Regions from separate parts of the Shewanella sp. SM55 genome, predicted to be linked through region 1. Evidence: predicted binding sites of a transcription regulator. Region 1 holds the regulator's gene; the other holds the start of a gene.
What was found. The regulator NrdR, encoded in region 1, represses ribonucleotide reductase genes. The targets are predictions, from matches to a motif close to AAACACNANATNTNGTGTTT.

Region 1 (8,063 bases):
CCGCGCTAAGTCCCGCCAGCAACAAGGTGGCGGCTAGGCTGATTTTAGACGAGGCCTTCAATGTGGCGTTAACTGTGTTACGTATTGCATAGGTCGATGTGTTCATTTGGGGCTCACTTATAGTCACAGGGTGAAAGAGTAAAAGGTTCGATTTAGCATTCATTGATTTGCAGCTGCTGCAAAAGTGAGTTAAGTATAGGTTGCAATAATCAATAGATAAATGCGAGTATCTGCCCATGTTTGTTGCATTAATCGGACGAATAGCTGCGTGTACTATTGCATTCTTAATTACTAGTTACTTAGTTATGTGGGTACGCGAGTATGTCATTGAGCCTTCGAATGATTGAAAGTGAGTGATTGAACGAGAGTGGAGATAAATCATGGACAGACTCGAAGCGGCTAAGGTGTTTGTGACTATTGTTGAACGCGGCAGCATGATCAGCGCCGCCAATGCCTTAGATATGTCGCGTTCTATGGTGACCCGTTACTTGAGCGAAATGGAAGAATGGTCTGGTGCTAGGTTGTTGCATCGCTCGACGCGTAGCCTCAGCTTAACGCCAGCGGGTGAGCAAGTGCTGGACTATTGCCATCGGCTGCTCGAACTGGCTAACGAAGTGCCGGCGGTCAGTCATGCCGCTGTGGCGATTCCGCGAGGCTTATTGCGTATTAGCTGCTCCCAGTTTTTGGCGCATCAGATTTTAGCGCCCGTGGTACAGCAATATTTAGCCAGTTATCCGCAGGCGAGCGTGAATTTCCACGTGAGCAGCCAAACCGTCGATTTAGTCGCCGAGCGTATTGATCTGGCTATTCGCATCACCAATGAACTCGATCCCAATCTTATCGCTAGGCGCTTAGGGGAGTGTGAGTCTGTGGTGTGCGCCGCACCGAGTTATCTTGCCGCGCGCGCCGCCGTGCTGCATCCCGAGGATTTAACTCAGCATAACTGTTTAACCTATTCTTATTTTGGCGATGTGATGTGGCGCTTTTATAAAACCGATGTAGGGGCGAAACAGGCTCAAGCGCTGAACTCCGATCCTAAGTCAAACCAAGGTCAAGTATTTAACGTGCCTGTGAATGGTAATTTCAGCGCCAATGATTCTATGGTGGTGCTCAATGCCACGCTGGCTGGTGAGGGAATTGCTATGCAGCCAGTTTGGGCGGCGAAACCCTATTTAGACTCGGGTCAGCTAGTGCCTTTATTAACTGAGTTTAAACCTCAGTCCCTCGGTGTGTATGGCGTGTATCAATCCCGCAAACACATGCAACCTGCACTTAGGGTGATGATGGACATGCTGGTGGCCTACTTTGCCAGCTTGAATTGAAATAGTGTCAGTTTGAAATAGCACCTTTGAAATAGCGCCAAAGTCTACGGCACTCATAGCGTAACTGAATGCCATAAAAAAGGAGCTTAACCCTTTCGAGCTAAACTCCTCAGATTTACACTTGTCTAGATTCTAGATTCTAGATTCTAGATTTACTTTATCATGCGCTTGTATTTCAAGCGGTGTGGCTCAACCACATCGGCGCCATAGGTGTTTTTCAACCATGCCGAGTATTCTGTGTAGTTACCTTCGTAGAAGTTCACTTGGCCTTCGTCACGGTAATCCAGAATGTGGGTCGCGATACGGTCGAGGAACCAACGGTCATGCGAAATCACCATAGCGCAACCGGGGAATTCCAGAATCGCTTCTTCCAGTGCGCGCAGGGTTTCAACGTCTAAATCGTTGGTGGGTTCGTCGAGGAGTAATACGTTACCGCCCGCTTGCAGCAGTTTGGCTAAATGCACGCGGTTACGTTCACCACCAGATAAAGTACCGATGACTTTTTGCTGATCGCCACCACGGAAATTGAAGCGGCCTACATAGGCACGGCTCGGGATTTCCATGTTGTTGATACGCATGATGTCTTGACCACCGGAGATTTCTTCCCAAATGGTGTTCTTATCATTCATCGAATCGCGGAACTGCTCAACCGAGGCCAGTTGCACTGTATCACCCAGCTCAATGCTGCCGCTGTCTGGCTTTTCAGCGCCGGATAACATGCGGAACAGGGTCGATTTACCCGCGCCGTTGGCACCGATAATGCCGACGATCGCGCCCTTAGGCACAGAGAACGACAGGTTGTCGATCAATACGCGGTCACCGTAAGATTTGGTCAGGTTATTCACTTCAATAACCTTGTCACCTAAACGTGGTCCTGGCGGAATAAACAGCTCGTTGGTTTCGTTACGTTTTTGGTAATCGTTAGTGTTCAGTTCTTCAAAGCGTGCCATACGGGCTTTGCCTTTAGACTGGCGGCCTTTCGCGCCTTGACGTACCCATTCCAATTCTTTGGCAATGGTCTTTTGGCGAGCGCTTTCGGTAGCCGATTCTTGCTTTAGACGGGCATCTTTCTGCTCAAGCCATGAAGAATAGTTACCTTCCCACGGAATACCTTCACCGCGGTCGAGTTCTAAAATCCAGCCAGCGGCATTGTCGAGGAAGTACCTGTCATGGGTAATCGCGACCACAGTACCAGCATATTCCTGCAGGAAGTGCTCAAGCCAAGCCACAGATTCAGCATCCAAGTGGTTGGTTGGTTCGTCCAGTAACAGCATTTCTGGTTTTTCAAGCAGCAAGCGACAAATCGCCACGCGGCGACGTTCACCACCGGATAATACTTCGATTTTCTCATCCCAATCTGGCAGACGCAGGGCGTTGGCGGCGCGCTCAAGGACGTACTCTAAGTTATGGGCATCTTGGGCTTGAATAATGGCTTCGAGTTCGCCTTGCTCTTTTGCAAGGGCGTCGAAATCGGCATCCGGCTCGGCGTAGGCTGCGTAAACGGCATCGAGGCGAGTCAGGGCATTTTTTGCCTCTGCTACCGCTTCTTCAATCGCTTCACGTACGGTTTGATTCGGATCGAGTTTAGGTTCCTGCGGCAGGTAACCGATTTTCAATCCCGGCATTGGGCGCGCTTCGCCTTCAATTTCGGTGTCGATACCCGCCATAATGCGCAGTAGTGTCGACTTACCTGAACCGTTGAGGCCGAGTACGCCAATTTTGGCGCCGGGGAAAAAGCTTAAAGAAATATCTTTAAGGATCTGCTTCTTAGGCGGAACAATTTTACCCACCCGCAGCATGCTGTAAACAAACTGAGCCATTTTTCTCTATCTTAAGTGACTAATGATGCGGCTAATTCTACTCGATTGCGCGCCGAACTCAACTCGACAATGAGCCAAGTTCAAGCACTCTCTGCAGGAATTTCATGTTTCAAATACTGGGATTGTGACCGCGTTCCGAGTAGAATACCGCGCAACCCTACCTATAAGAATTGGCAGCTGGAGTAAGCAATGCTGAAAAAAGATATGAATATCGCAGATTATGATCCGGAACTGTTTAACGCAATTCAGAATGAAACTCTGCGTCAAGAAGAGCATATTGAGCTGATTGCTTCTGAAAACTACACCAGTCCACGCGTGATGGAAGCGCAAGGTTCACAGTTAACCAATAAGTACGCTGAAGGCTATCCAGGCAAGCGTTACTATGGTGGTTGTGAGTATGTGGACGTAGTTGAAACCTTAGCGATTGAACGTGCGAAAGAACTGTTTGGCGCAACTTACGCTAACGTACAACCTCATTCAGGTTCACAGGCAAACAGCGCGGTTTACATGGCATTGTTAAAACCTGGCGATACCGTACTGGGCATGAACTTAGCCCACGGTGGTCACTTGACCCACGGTTCACCGGTTAACTTCTCTGGCAAACTGTACAACATCATTCCTTATGGTATCGACGAGTCTGGCAAAATTGACTATGACGAGATGGAGCGTATTGCCTTAGAACATAAGCCTAAGATGATGATCGGCGGTTTCTCTGCCTATTCAGGTATCGTTGATTGGGCAAAAATGCGTGAAATCGCAGACAAAATCGGTGCTTATTTATTTGTCGACATGGCGCACGTTGCCGGTCTTATTGCTGCGGGCGTTTATCCAAACCCAGTACCACACGCGCACGTTGTGACATCTACGACCCACAAAACCTTAGCGGGTCCCCGTGGTGGCGTGATCCTATCTGCTGCTGACGATGAAGACTTGTACAAAAAGTTGAACTCTGCGGTATTCCCAGGCGGTCAAGGTGGCCCATTGATGCACGTTATCGCAGGTAAAGCGGTTGCGTTCAAAGAAGCCCTAGAGCCAGAATTTAAAGTGTACCAACAGCAAGTGGTTAATAACGCTAAAGCTATGGTTGAAGTGTTCCTTGAGCGCGGTTACAAAATCGTCTCTGGCGGAACCAGCAACCACTTAATGCTAGTTGACCTGATTGGTCGTGACTTAACGGGTAAAGAAGCCGATGCCGCTTTAGGTAGCGCTAACATTACTGTGAACAAAAACTCAGTGCCAAATGACCCACGTTCACCCTTTGTGACCTCAGGTGTGCGTATCGGTACGCCAGCCATTACGCGTCGCGGCTTTAAAGAAGCGGAATCGAAAGAGCTGACGGGCTGGATTTGTGACATCCTTGATGATGCGAACAATCCTGCTGTGATTGAACGTGTGAAAGGCCAAGTATTGGCACTTTGCGCACGTTTCCCTGTTTACGGCTAATTTGCCTATGCATCTACGCTTAGTAGATGAAGGGCCGAGATTGACCGCCGACAGACTTGATACTTATCACATCAGGTATTTAGCATCAGGCACTTAACATCAGGTATTTAGCATCAGGCACTTAACATCAGGTATTTAGCATCAGGCACTTAACATTAGGTTGTTAAGCTCAGGTAGTTAACCTCAGCCCATAAATAGGATAAAATCTCATGGCCGCATCTCGCGGCCATTTTTATTGGTAAAATCTTAGGTTTAAATCCATTGCGTTTGACTGAGATTTAACAGGTAAAGCCATTAACGCTTTACCACCATTCACTGGCAGGAGGCTCAATGCATTGTCCATTTTGTAGCGCGACAGATACTAAAGTCATCGATTCCCGATTAGTGGCAGAAGGCCACCAAGTGCGCCGTCGCCGAGAATGCACCGAATGTCATGAAAGATTTACCACCTTCGAAGGCGCCGAATTAGTTATGCCTAGGGTGATTAAGCGCGATGGTTCACGCCAACCCTTTGATGAAGAAAAACTCCAAGGTGGCATGTTGCGCGCCGTTGAAAAACGCCCCGTATCTATGGATGAAATAGAGCAAGCACTCAGCAAAATCAAGTCTACTCTGCGCGCCACTGGCGAGCGGGAAGTGCCGTCAGAAATGGTGGGTAACTTAATGATGGAGCAATTGATGAGCCTAGATAAAGTCGCCTACATTCGTTTCGCTTCTGTGTACCGCGCCTTTGAAGACGTGTCTGAATTTGGCGAAGCCATCGCCAAGCTGCAAAAGTAGTCATTGAGTTTTGTCGCCGACAAGGCAGACGTGTACGAGCGATTGGCGTGAAAGCACAAATTTAAAAGACAGGTTTGTAAGACTGGTGAAAGCCGAAACCTTTAACAACAGGGTTGAACATGAGCTTGAACATAAGTTGGTCCGTACTCGATACCCAAATGATGAGCCGCGCGATTCAATTGGCGCGCAAAGGCTTTTACACCACAAGACCCAATCCCTGTGTGGGCTGCGTTATCGTTAAAGATAATCAAATCATCGGTGAAGGTTATCATCAAAAAGCGGGTGAACCCCACGCCGAAGTGCATGCGCTACGTATGGCTGGCGAACGCGCCCGCGGCGCAACGGCCTATGTCACTTTAGAGCCCTGCAGCCATTATGGCCGCACGCCGCCCTGCGCCTTGGCGCTGATCAATATTGGCGTTAAACGTGTAGTAGTGGCGGTGGAAGATCCTAATCCGCAAGTAGGTGGTCGTGGCATTCAAATGCTGCGCGACGCCGGCATTGAAGTGGATGTGGGATTACATCGCGATGAAGCCTATGCCTTGAATTTAGGCTTTATGAAGCGTATGGAATCAGGTTTACCCAGAGTCACTGTCAAATTGGCTGCGAGTCTTGATGGTAAAACCGCGCTGTCTAACGGTGTGTCTAAATGGATAACTAGTCCAGAATCTCGCCGCGACGTGCAGCGATTACGTTTACGTTCTTGTGCACTGGTCACGGGAATTGAAACCATACTGGCGGACGATCCCTCACTCAATGTGCGTTATCAGGAACTTGGCAGCTTAAAAGACAGTGTAACCGAGGCGCAATTACTGCAGCCATTAAGAGTCATACTCGATAGTCACGCCCGTTTGCCGTTATCTGCTGCATGTTTGGCTATTGTATCGCCGATACTCTTGGTCTCGACCGTGGCTTATCCCGCAGAGTTTCAAGCACAATTGCCCTCCCATGTGAGTTGCCTCCTGTTACCTGCAATTGAAGGTCGCGTCTCATTGCCTGAACTATTAAGCTATTTAGGCCAAAGCTGTAATCACGTGTTGGTGGAAGCGGGTGCAACCTTAGCGGGCGCATTTTTAGCAGAGGGGCTGGCCGATGAGTTAGTGCTATATCAAGCGATGAAAATCCTCGGTGGGCATGGGCGTAATTTGCTGCAATTGCCCGATTATCAAACCATGGCACACATTCCTGCACTCACTTTGGTCGATGAGCGCAAATTAGGGCCAGATACCCGTTTAACCTTGAGCGTTAAGCTTGATACCTCTTTATCTAAATCGAATTGGAGCAAGATAACCGTTTAACCTTGAGTCTTATGCCTTATTACTTCTTTATTTAATTAAGTGAGTTAACCATGTTTACTGGGATTATTGAAGCCGTTGGCACCCTGCGCAAACTGGAGCGTAAAGGCGATGATATTCGCCTTACCGTCGCGAGCGGCAAACTGGATTTAACCGATGTGCGTTTAGGCGACAGTATTGCCACCAATGGCGTATGCTTAACGGTTGTGCAGCAACTAGCCGACGGTTATGTGGCTGATGTTTCAGCCGAAACAGTGAGTCTAACCGGGTTTGCCAACTATAAAGTGGGCACTAAGGTGAATCTTGAAAAGGCCGTTACTCCCACCACGCGTTTAGGTGGCCATATGGTCAGCGGCCATGTGGACGGTATTGCAACGGTTGAGCAACGCTTAGTGCGTGGGCAAGCCATCGAGTTTTGGTTAGCCGCACCCGCAGAGCTTGGGCGTTACATAGCCCACAAAGGTTCCATTACCATTGACGGCGTGAGTCTGACGGTGAACGAAGTGGACGGCAGTCGATTCCGCTTGACCATAGTGCCCCATACCGCAGGTGAAACCACCTTAATCGACCTGCAAGCGGGCGATAAGGTGAATATCGAAGTAGATTTAATCGCCCGTTATCTTGAACGCTTGATGAATTATGATGGCAAGGACAGCAAGAGCGGTGGCGTCACCATGGAAATGTTAGCCCGTGCCGGCTTTGTGCGTTAGTGCACAGGAGCAGATTATTTAACTTAAGCTTATCGGCAGCTTAGGTTATTTAGGTATAGAATTTCATAATAACAGCAAAATCATAAGGTCCTACAATGGCGCTGCACAGTATAGAAGAGATCATCGAAGATATTCGTCAAGGCAAAATGGTTATTTTGATGGATGACGAAGACAGAGAAAACGAAGGTGATTTGATCATGGCGGCCGAAATGGTCACGCCAGAAGCGATTAACTTTATGGCGAAATATGGCCGTGGGCTGATTTGCCAGACCATGACTAAAGCCCGTTGCCAGCAGTTAAACTTGCCTTTAATGGTGACGAATAATAACGCCCAGTTCTCGACTAACTTTACGGTTTCTATTGAAGCGGCGGAAGGTGTGACTACCGGTATTTCGGCCCACGATCGCGCTGTAACGGTGAAAGCGGCTGTGGCTAAAGAGGCTAAAGCGTCTGATTTAGTGCAACCAGGGCATATCTTCCCGTTAATGGCACAGGACGGCGGCGTATTAACCCGCGCAGGCCACACTGAAGCTGGCTGTGATTTAGCCCGTCTTGCGGGACTTGAGCCATCGGGCGTTATCGTTGAAATTTTGAACGAAGACGGCACTATGGCACGTCGCCCAGATTTGGAGATTTTCTCCGAGTTGCATGGCATCAAAATCGGCACTATCGCGGCTTTAATCGAGTATCGCA
Region 2 (8,063 bases), on a different contig from region 1:
TGTTTGTTCTGCTTTGACTTTGCCTTCCGCTAACCATTGAGCCATTTTTGCGGTGAACTCAGGATAATGCGCCCAATGTTCGGATACGATAAAACCTTCTAACTTGAGTTTTCGCATTACAATTAGGGCTAAGTTGTCAGGGCCAGGTGTTGGAGTTGTGTTGTTATATTGCGAAATCATACCGCAAACAGCGATACGTCCATGATCTTTCATATTGCTCAGCGCTGCGGCTAAATGCTCGCCACCGACGTTCTCAAAATACACGTCAATTCCTTCTGGGGCGGCTTTTGTCAACGCTTGGGTAAGATTGCCACAAGTCTTGTAATTGATGACCGCATCAACACCATAACTTTTTAATAATTCAGCTTTTTCATCTGAACCGACAGAGGCTATTACACGAGCACCTATTAGTTTACCAATTTGGCAGGCTACGCTACCTACTGCGCCAGAGGCTGCGGAAACGAACAGTGTCTCACCCGCTTTTAAATCTGTAATGTGAGTCAGTCCTGTCCAAGCTGTCATGCCTGGCATTCCGAGTACGCCGAGGAAATGTGAATTATCAAGCGTAGTTAGTGGTAAAGCTGTCAGTCCTGCGGTATCTGTGACTGCGTGTTCACGCCAACCTAGCATGCTGCTGACTTTAGTACCAACCGGGAACTTGGTGTTTTTTGACGCGATAACTTCACCAATCGCACCGCCTTCTAAGACTTGATTTAAGGCGAAGGGCGGAACATAACTCTTGCGATCAACCATGCGCCCGCGCATGTAAGGGTCAACCGACATCCATAGATTTTTAATCAGCACTTGTCCATCAGCGAGAGGTGCTAACGCTTTATTTACTAAAGTAAAGTTCTGTGCTGTAGGCATGCCTTCTGGGCGACTAGCTAGATGGATTTCACGGGTTTCAGTCATACTCTTCATAAAAAATCACTTTTTGTTTGTGCGCAAACTAATGATGTTAACTCTACGTGGCTTTAAGATTGAATGCAAATAGTTTGCGCGCAAACTAGATGGGGTGGGACAGATCGGATAAGATAGTGTTATGTTTAAATGACAGGCGCTTAAACGTGCAGAATTGCTTACCTCAACCTGAGCTAGACGCTACAAAACAGACTCATAGCCAAGCTCCACTCTGTTTATCCGATAATGTTTGTTTCGCGTTATATTCTGCGAGCAATGCATTAGTGCGTGCTTATCGGCCTCTACTCGAGGCATACGAGTTAACTTTCCCTCAATATCTGGTGATGCAAACCCTGTGGCGTCAAAACGGCTGTAGCCAAACCCAGCTATCAGCGGCGACTAAGCTCGATATGGGGACGCTAACGCCTATCGTTAAGCGATTAGAGGTAAAAGGCTTGATCACGCGTTTGGCCTGCATTGAAGATGAGCGGAAAAAGCTGATCACTCTGACAAGTCAAGGAGAGGGTATCAGGCACGAAGCTCTTGCCTTGAAGCAAACCTTGCTTGATAAAGTGCAGATGGACGCTGAGGCACTCGATTTACTAAGGCGGCAATGTCTTGCCTTGATCGAAGACATACAGTCCTAGATATAAGTTAGTTTATGCATAGTGATGCTATTAACTCAGGGGTTGCACTGATTAATACTTGATTGGCTTAGTTTTTGCTTTAAAACCGTCATTGAGTCTTAGACGCCGAATTTTTGACGATGAATTCTATTTTAAATGCCTTTAATCTTAATCGCAGCAGTGCCAGTATCGCCGATGCTTATGGTGCCAATAGCCAAAAGACGAGCACGGCTAAAACCGATACTACGACAGAAACAAATAAAACGCAGACGGATGCTACCAAACCCGATAAAGGTAAAACCGATGAGATAGCGCTGTCGCCACGGGCGCAACGCGCACAGAAAATTCAATCGATGGCGAAGGATTTTTTTGCCGATGGTCAATTTGGCGTCGCCGATATTCCCGCATTGGTGTCGCGCTTACAAAAAGATGGCATTTTATCGGATGTGCAACTCGAGCGTTTATCGAAAAACGGTATTACAGTGCCGAGCACAACAACGCCGACTAAACAATCGTTGCAAGATTTTTTAGATGATGAAATCAAATCATTAGCTAAAAAATCACCCAATAATCCTCTTATCAATACCTTAGTTGATGCTAAGAACGTCTTAACCAATATGGATGATGCTCAGTCGCCGGTGCTAGCCCAGAAGGCCACGAAAGTCCTTAGCCAATTGACGGATTATTTGAATTCTGAACCTCCGCTTACGGATGCTCAAAAGCAGCAGTGGCAGGGGCTAAAATCTATGATGCAACTCGCCTCATCTATGGGGGCGCATCAGTCAGCATCGGGCCAACTCAGTAGTTATCTTGCGCTTGCTAAACGTTAATTCACATCCATAGTGCGTGATAAACACAAATTGTCACGCATTCAACTAGCTGGGTTTAATCAGCAGGTCAAGGCGCAATTTTCAGATAATTGGGCCTAGCTGCAGTTCTTGTTTGTTCTTTTATTTCATCCTAAAAACTATGATCTGGATCATGGACTCCTTACCGTCATTGTAGCCTAATGCTCTACATATTGTGTTTTATGCTTTTAAAATCACTAGATGTAGTGTTAATTTTTAGGCGAGATGGAGAGGAACTGAACAATGCCAGTCGTAATTAAGCGTGATGGTTGCCGCACACCTTTTGATGAAACAAGGATAAGGGATGCAGTGAATGCCGCTGCAAACTCAGTTGGAATAGAGGATGGCGACTATGCAGCGACAGTGGCAGCGTGTATCAGTCAGAGCGTCGCGCCATTAGCTGAAGTCGATATCCACCATCTACAAGATGCGGTTGAGAATTTACTGATGGAAGGGCCGTACAAGTCCCTGGCGCGGGTGTATATCGAATACCGCCACGACAGAGATGTGTGCCGTGAAGCGACCAGTAAACTCAACCTCGAAATCCGTGGTTTAGTTGAGCAAAGCAATGCGGCTTTACTCAATGAAAATGCTAATAAAGATTCAAAAGTCATTCCTACTCAGCGGGATTTACTCGCGGGCATAGTCGCCAAACATTACGCCAAGAGTCATATTTTGCCAAAGGATGTAGTCGCTGCCCATGAAGCGGGCGAGATCCATTACCACGACTTAGATTACTCTCCGTTTTTCCCGATGTTTAACTGCATGTTGATTGATTTAGCTGGCATGTTGACCCACGGCTTTAAAATGGGTAATGCCGAAATTGAAACCCCTAAGTCTATTTCAACAGCGACAGCGGTGACCGCTCAGATTATTGCCCAAGTGGCGAGTCATATCTATGGCGGAACTACTATCAACCGTATCGATGAAGTGTTAGCGCCATTTGTCGCTAAGAGCTACGACAAGCATTACCAAATTGCCCTGAATTGGAAGATTACCGACGCCAAAGCCTTTGCCACGGCGCAAACTGAAAAAGAATGTCACGATGCATTCCAGTCTTTGGAATATGAGGTCAATACCTTACACACTGCCAATGGCCAAACACCGTTCGTGACCTTTGGGTTTGGTTTAGGCACGTCATGGGAATCACGCTTAATTCAGCAATCAATGCTCAAAGTGCGGATGGCGGGATTGGGTAAAAATCGCAAGACTGCAGTATTCCCTAAGCTAGTGTTTGCGATTCGTGATGGTATTAATCATAAAGCGGGCGATTGCAATTACGATGTAAAACAGATGGCGCTCAAATGCGCAACAATGCGCATGTATCCCGACATTCTCAACTACGAGCAAGTCGAGAAAGTGACTGGTTCATTTAAAACCCCAATGGGCTGCCGTAGCTTTTTAGGCACCTATGAAGAAAATGGCGAGCTTGTGCATGAAGGGCGCAATAATTTGGGAGTGGTCAGTCTAAACTTGCCGCGGATTGCCTTAGAAGCCAATGGCGATGAGACTGAGTTTTATCGCATTTTAGATGACAGATTAGTATTAGCCCGTAAAGCGCTGGATACCCGTATTGAGCGACTGAACGGTGTTAAAGCCCGCGTGGCACCTATCCTCTATATGGAAGGCGCCTGTGGTGTACGTTTACGGGCAGATGATGATGTGGCGCAAATCTTTAAAAATGGCCGTGCGTCGATTTCACTCGGTTACATTGGACTGCATGAAACCATGAATGCACTCTATGGAACCCAAACCCATGTATTTGATGATGCACAATTAAGGGAAAAAGCCGTTGCTATTGTAGCTTATCTTAAAGCGGCTACCGATGCGTGGAAGGCCGAAACAGGTTATGGCTTTAGTCTGTATAGCACGCCAAGTGAGAGTCTCTGCAGCCGTTTTTGTAAACTGGATGCGAAGCAATTTGGGCTAGTCACTGGGGTGACTGATAAGGGGTATTACACCAATAGTTTTCACCTTGATGTGGAAAAAAGTGTTAATCCTTACGATAAAATTGATTTTGAACAGCCATATCCCGCTATCGCGAACGGCGGCTTTATTTGTTATGGCGAATATCCCAATATGCAGCATAACCTCGAAGCGCTGGAAAACGTCTGGGATTATAGCTACAGCCGCGTGCCTTACTATGGCACTAACACGCCAATTGATGAATGCTACGACTGTGGCTTTACCGGTGAATTTAGTTGTACCAGTAAAGGGTTCACTTGCCCTAAGTGTGGCAATCATGAGCCTAGTCGGGTTTCTGTGACGCGTCGTGTGTGCGGTTACTTAGGCAGCCCAGATGCGCGGCCCTTTAATTATGGCAAGCAAGAAGAAGTAAAACGCAGGATCAAACACTTGTAACACTATTACCTTATTCTGCCTGTTAGACTTATTCCGTGGCATCACGTGGCATCAATGGTGCCATGGGGTAAGTACCAATGTTAAAAGATGAAATGCACTGTGAGTGACCATCAATGAATTACCATCAGTATTTCCCTATCGATGTGGTCAATGGTCCTGGTACGCGTGCGACCTTGTTTGTTTCTGGTTGTGAGCACCAGTGCCGGGGTTGTTACAACCAAAGCACGTGGGATCCCCGTTCTGGGCATGTGTTTGATAGGACGATAGAAGATAGGATTATTGCCGATCTTAATGATAAGCGGATTGTGCGCCGTGGTTTATCGCTTTCGGGCGGCGATCCTTTATTGCCTGTCAATCTCAGTGCCATTTTGACGCTCGTCAAACGAGTCAAGACTGAGTGTTCGGGTAAAGATATTTGGCTGTGGACAGGTTATGTGCTCGATGAGTTGAGTGATGAACAGCGCGCCGTGTTGGCCTATATTGATGTGCTGGTGGACGGAAAATTTGAACAAAGTCTTGCCGATCCGAGTCTTGTCTTTCGCGGTAGCAGCAATCAGATCATTCGTTTGTTATAAAAGCGGTAACGAGGATCTGTAACTTGCTGCTATAATCTCAGGCCTTGACACAGACGCTAGCATAATCAGGCTAAGATTTTACTGTGGCTAACTTAGGTAATTTAAGGTAACAGAATGAATTTAAAGCAAGAACTGCAGCAGCTTAACGATAAATTAGATAAATTTCGTCGTAAACTTGCTGCGGCTGAACAAAGAGGCGATGACGTCATTATTGCCCAGTTCAAACGCGAAATCGCTGCGGTCACTAAGCAAATCGGCAGTGTGAAAGGGCAACAAACCCGCTTATTGAATAAGCAAGGGTCAGATATCAAAGGTTTGCCTTTCCATCGTGCTTTGACAAAAGCGGAACAAGCAGACATGGGCAAACTGAAAAAGTCTGTCAAAGGGCTTGTGGTAATCCACCCTATGACGGCTATCGGCCGTGAAATGGGGCTAACGGAAGTTACTGGATACGCTCCCGCAAAATTTTAATGTGGGATTGGATGTCACTGGCACGGGATCGAGTGTCGATCGCGTGTTTGTGCTCCTTGTATTTAATGCACTGCTTCGTTTTAATCCATTCCTTCGTGCTGCCCATCGAAAAGACATTCATGTTTGGTTTAGTTGATTAAAACACTAAAGTATTTCTGGATTGTTCGAAAACACTTTAGAATGGTGCGCTTAGTTGGCTAAGTGCCTAATCCTCGTTTTGTTTCTAGGGATCTTATTCGTCTCATGGAATGAGAGTTGTCGTTAAGGTTAAGTATGTCGATAAAATATGTCGCGACGTCAAAGTTACCCACTCCTTGGGGCGTGTTTGCCATGCATGGTTTTGAAGATACAGAATCAGGCAAAGAGCATGTTGCGCTCACATTTGGTACGCTCAGTGCGGATGAACCTGTGTTGGGTCGAATTCATTCCGAGTGTTTAACTGGCGATGCGTTATTTAGCTTGCGTTGTGACTGTGGTTTTCAGTTACAAGCGGCGATGCAAAATATTGCGGAAACGGGCAGTGGCTTTATCCTCTATTTGCGCCAAGAAGGCCGTGGCATTGGTTTGTTGAATAAAATCCGCGCCTACGAGCTGCAAGATAAAGGTGCCAACACAGTTGAAGCCAACGAGCAACTGGGCTTCGAAGCCGATATGCGTAAATACGACATGATCAAACCTATGCTGGAACAGATAGGCGTGAAGCATGTGCGTTTGATGACCAATAATCCGCGTAAAGTGAAAGCGATGAAGGAGTTTGGCATCGAAGTGGTTGAGCGCGTACCGCTGCAAGTTGGTAAAAATCGTTATAACGAAGCGTACTTAAAAACTAAATCCACTGAGCTTGGACACATGATGTCTGAATATCATTTTATGGATGAAAATAAGTAGTTTTGTCATTATGATGAGTCGACCGATTGAGTTAAAAATGAGGAAGGTTTAAGTCAATTGAGCCATTGTTTCAGTCGGTTGCTATTAAGCTTGTCGCTAATGTGCTTGGTATTACTGAGCGTTATTCCTACCACCTTTGCCGATAGTGTCTCCGCTACAAATACATTCATATCTGCATCTCAAGCGGATGATTCCGGCTTTTCTATCAATCATGCATCTAATAGTAATGCTAATGGTAGTAATCCGATAGAAACTAGCGCTAATCCAAATTCTGTTTACGCCTTTGGTAGTTATCTTGGCACTGGCGTTTACCGCGCTGCAAACCAAAATGCGACCGTCGTTAGCATTCCGTTAAGCTTTGATTTGAAGAAAGATAGCGGTAGCCAAACTTGGTTACGGTTACCTATCTCCTTTGGTTTTTTTGATTATTTAGCCAAAGATATCACTGAAGGTGAGTTGCCGTCGTCGATAGGTACTATGACAGTTACCCCAGGTTTTGAGCATCATTGGCAGGCGAGTGAAAATACTCGAATGGAAGGGTATTTAGATATCGGTTTTGGTACTAACTTCGATAAAAACGATAACGTTGCTATTATTGCCTCAGGGATTAGTAGCTTGTATGACTTTACCTTAGCAGGGCAGGATGCTGTGTGGGTATCGAGATTACGCTTTGCTGGGTACAGCGAGCACTATGGTAAGTTTTCGGATCAATTTGCAGTACTACAAACAGGTGTTGATTTAGGGTTAGCACCACGCTGGCAATGGTGGGATCTACAGGTGCAACCAAGGATCTTTGCTGTGGGTTATTGGTATTTCAATGAGCTCAGATTTATCAGCGAGATAGAGCAAGATACTATTGTTTCTGGCAGCTATGAGGCAGGCTTCTCCCTTGCCTTTTCTAAGCCGTTAGGTGGTGAATTATTGAGTGTTGATCGCATCGGATTCAGTTATCGTCGTGGCGATGGGCTCAATGTTTGGCGTTTAATGTTTAGCTTTCCTATCTAGGTATCATCCATTACGGGATGTATTACAAAGACTATTGGTAAGTTATCTTGCCTAAGCTGACTTTTGCGCGTCGCGCATCTTCTTATCAGTCAAGGTCGCTATTTGACTACTTAGCTGCATTATTTGTTCTTGGATTAACTTACGTTGTTGCTCTGCAACCTCAGAGTCATCTCCTTTAAGTTTGGCCAGCATTTTTTGTAGTGCTTTGATCTGCTCCTTTATTTTCTGGATCTGTTGGTCGATTAACGTCATGGGCTCTTCTGACGCATCATTTTCTATTCCATCTTTTTTGGCTGCAGCATTGTCTCTTAAAGGGGCACCTACATCTGCGGACAATGCGGCGCGGCCGGCTGAAGAAATGGAGACTGTGTCTTGAGTATCCTGCGCAT

Region 2: a site for NrdR is predicted at 2,567-2,586, ahead of nrdD (anaerobic ribonucleoside-triphosphate reductase). Genes of this name have one in related genera too.

What each region holds. Positions count from the first base shown of each region.
Region 1 covers NZ_JAKKRS010000002.1:417,377-425,439, reverse strand. The annotation lists gene L5L91_RS05185 (MBL fold metallo-hydrolase) at 1-106, opposite strand, end outside; gene L5L91_RS05180 (LysR family transcriptional regulator) at 381-1,322, shown strand; gene ettA (energy-dependent translational throttle protein EttA) at 1,475-3,142, opposite strand; gene glyA (serine hydroxymethyltransferase) at 3,332-4,585, shown strand; gene nrdR (transcriptional regulator NrdR) at 4,916-5,365, shown strand; gene ribD (bifunctional diaminohydroxyphosphoribosylaminopyrimidine deaminase/5-amino-6-(5-phosphoribosylamino)uracil reductase RibD) at 5,485-6,663, shown strand; gene L5L91_RS05155 (riboflavin synthase) at 6,714-7,370, shown strand; gene ribBA (bifunctional 3,4-dihydroxy-2-butanone-4-phosphate synthase/GTP cyclohydrolase II) at 7,466-8,063, shown strand, end outside.
Region 2 covers NZ_JAKKRS010000001.1:314,443-322,505, reverse strand. The annotation lists gene L5L91_RS01465 (NADP-dependent oxidoreductase) at 1-921, opposite strand, end outside; gene L5L91_RS01460 (MarR family winged helix-turn-helix transcriptional regulator) at 1,068-1,547, shown strand; gene L5L91_RS01455 (hypothetical protein) at 1,667-2,356, shown strand; gene nrdD (anaerobic ribonucleoside-triphosphate reductase) at 2,618-4,735, shown strand; gene nrdG (anaerobic ribonucleoside-triphosphate reductase-activating protein) at 4,849-5,310, shown strand; gene L5L91_RS01440 (YibL family ribosome-associated protein) at 5,425-5,781, shown strand; gene ribA (GTP cyclohydrolase II) at 6,055-6,669, shown strand; gene L5L91_RS01430 (hypothetical protein) at 6,727-7,674, shown strand; gene L5L91_RS01425 (FlxA-like family protein) at 7,726-8,063, opposite strand, start outside.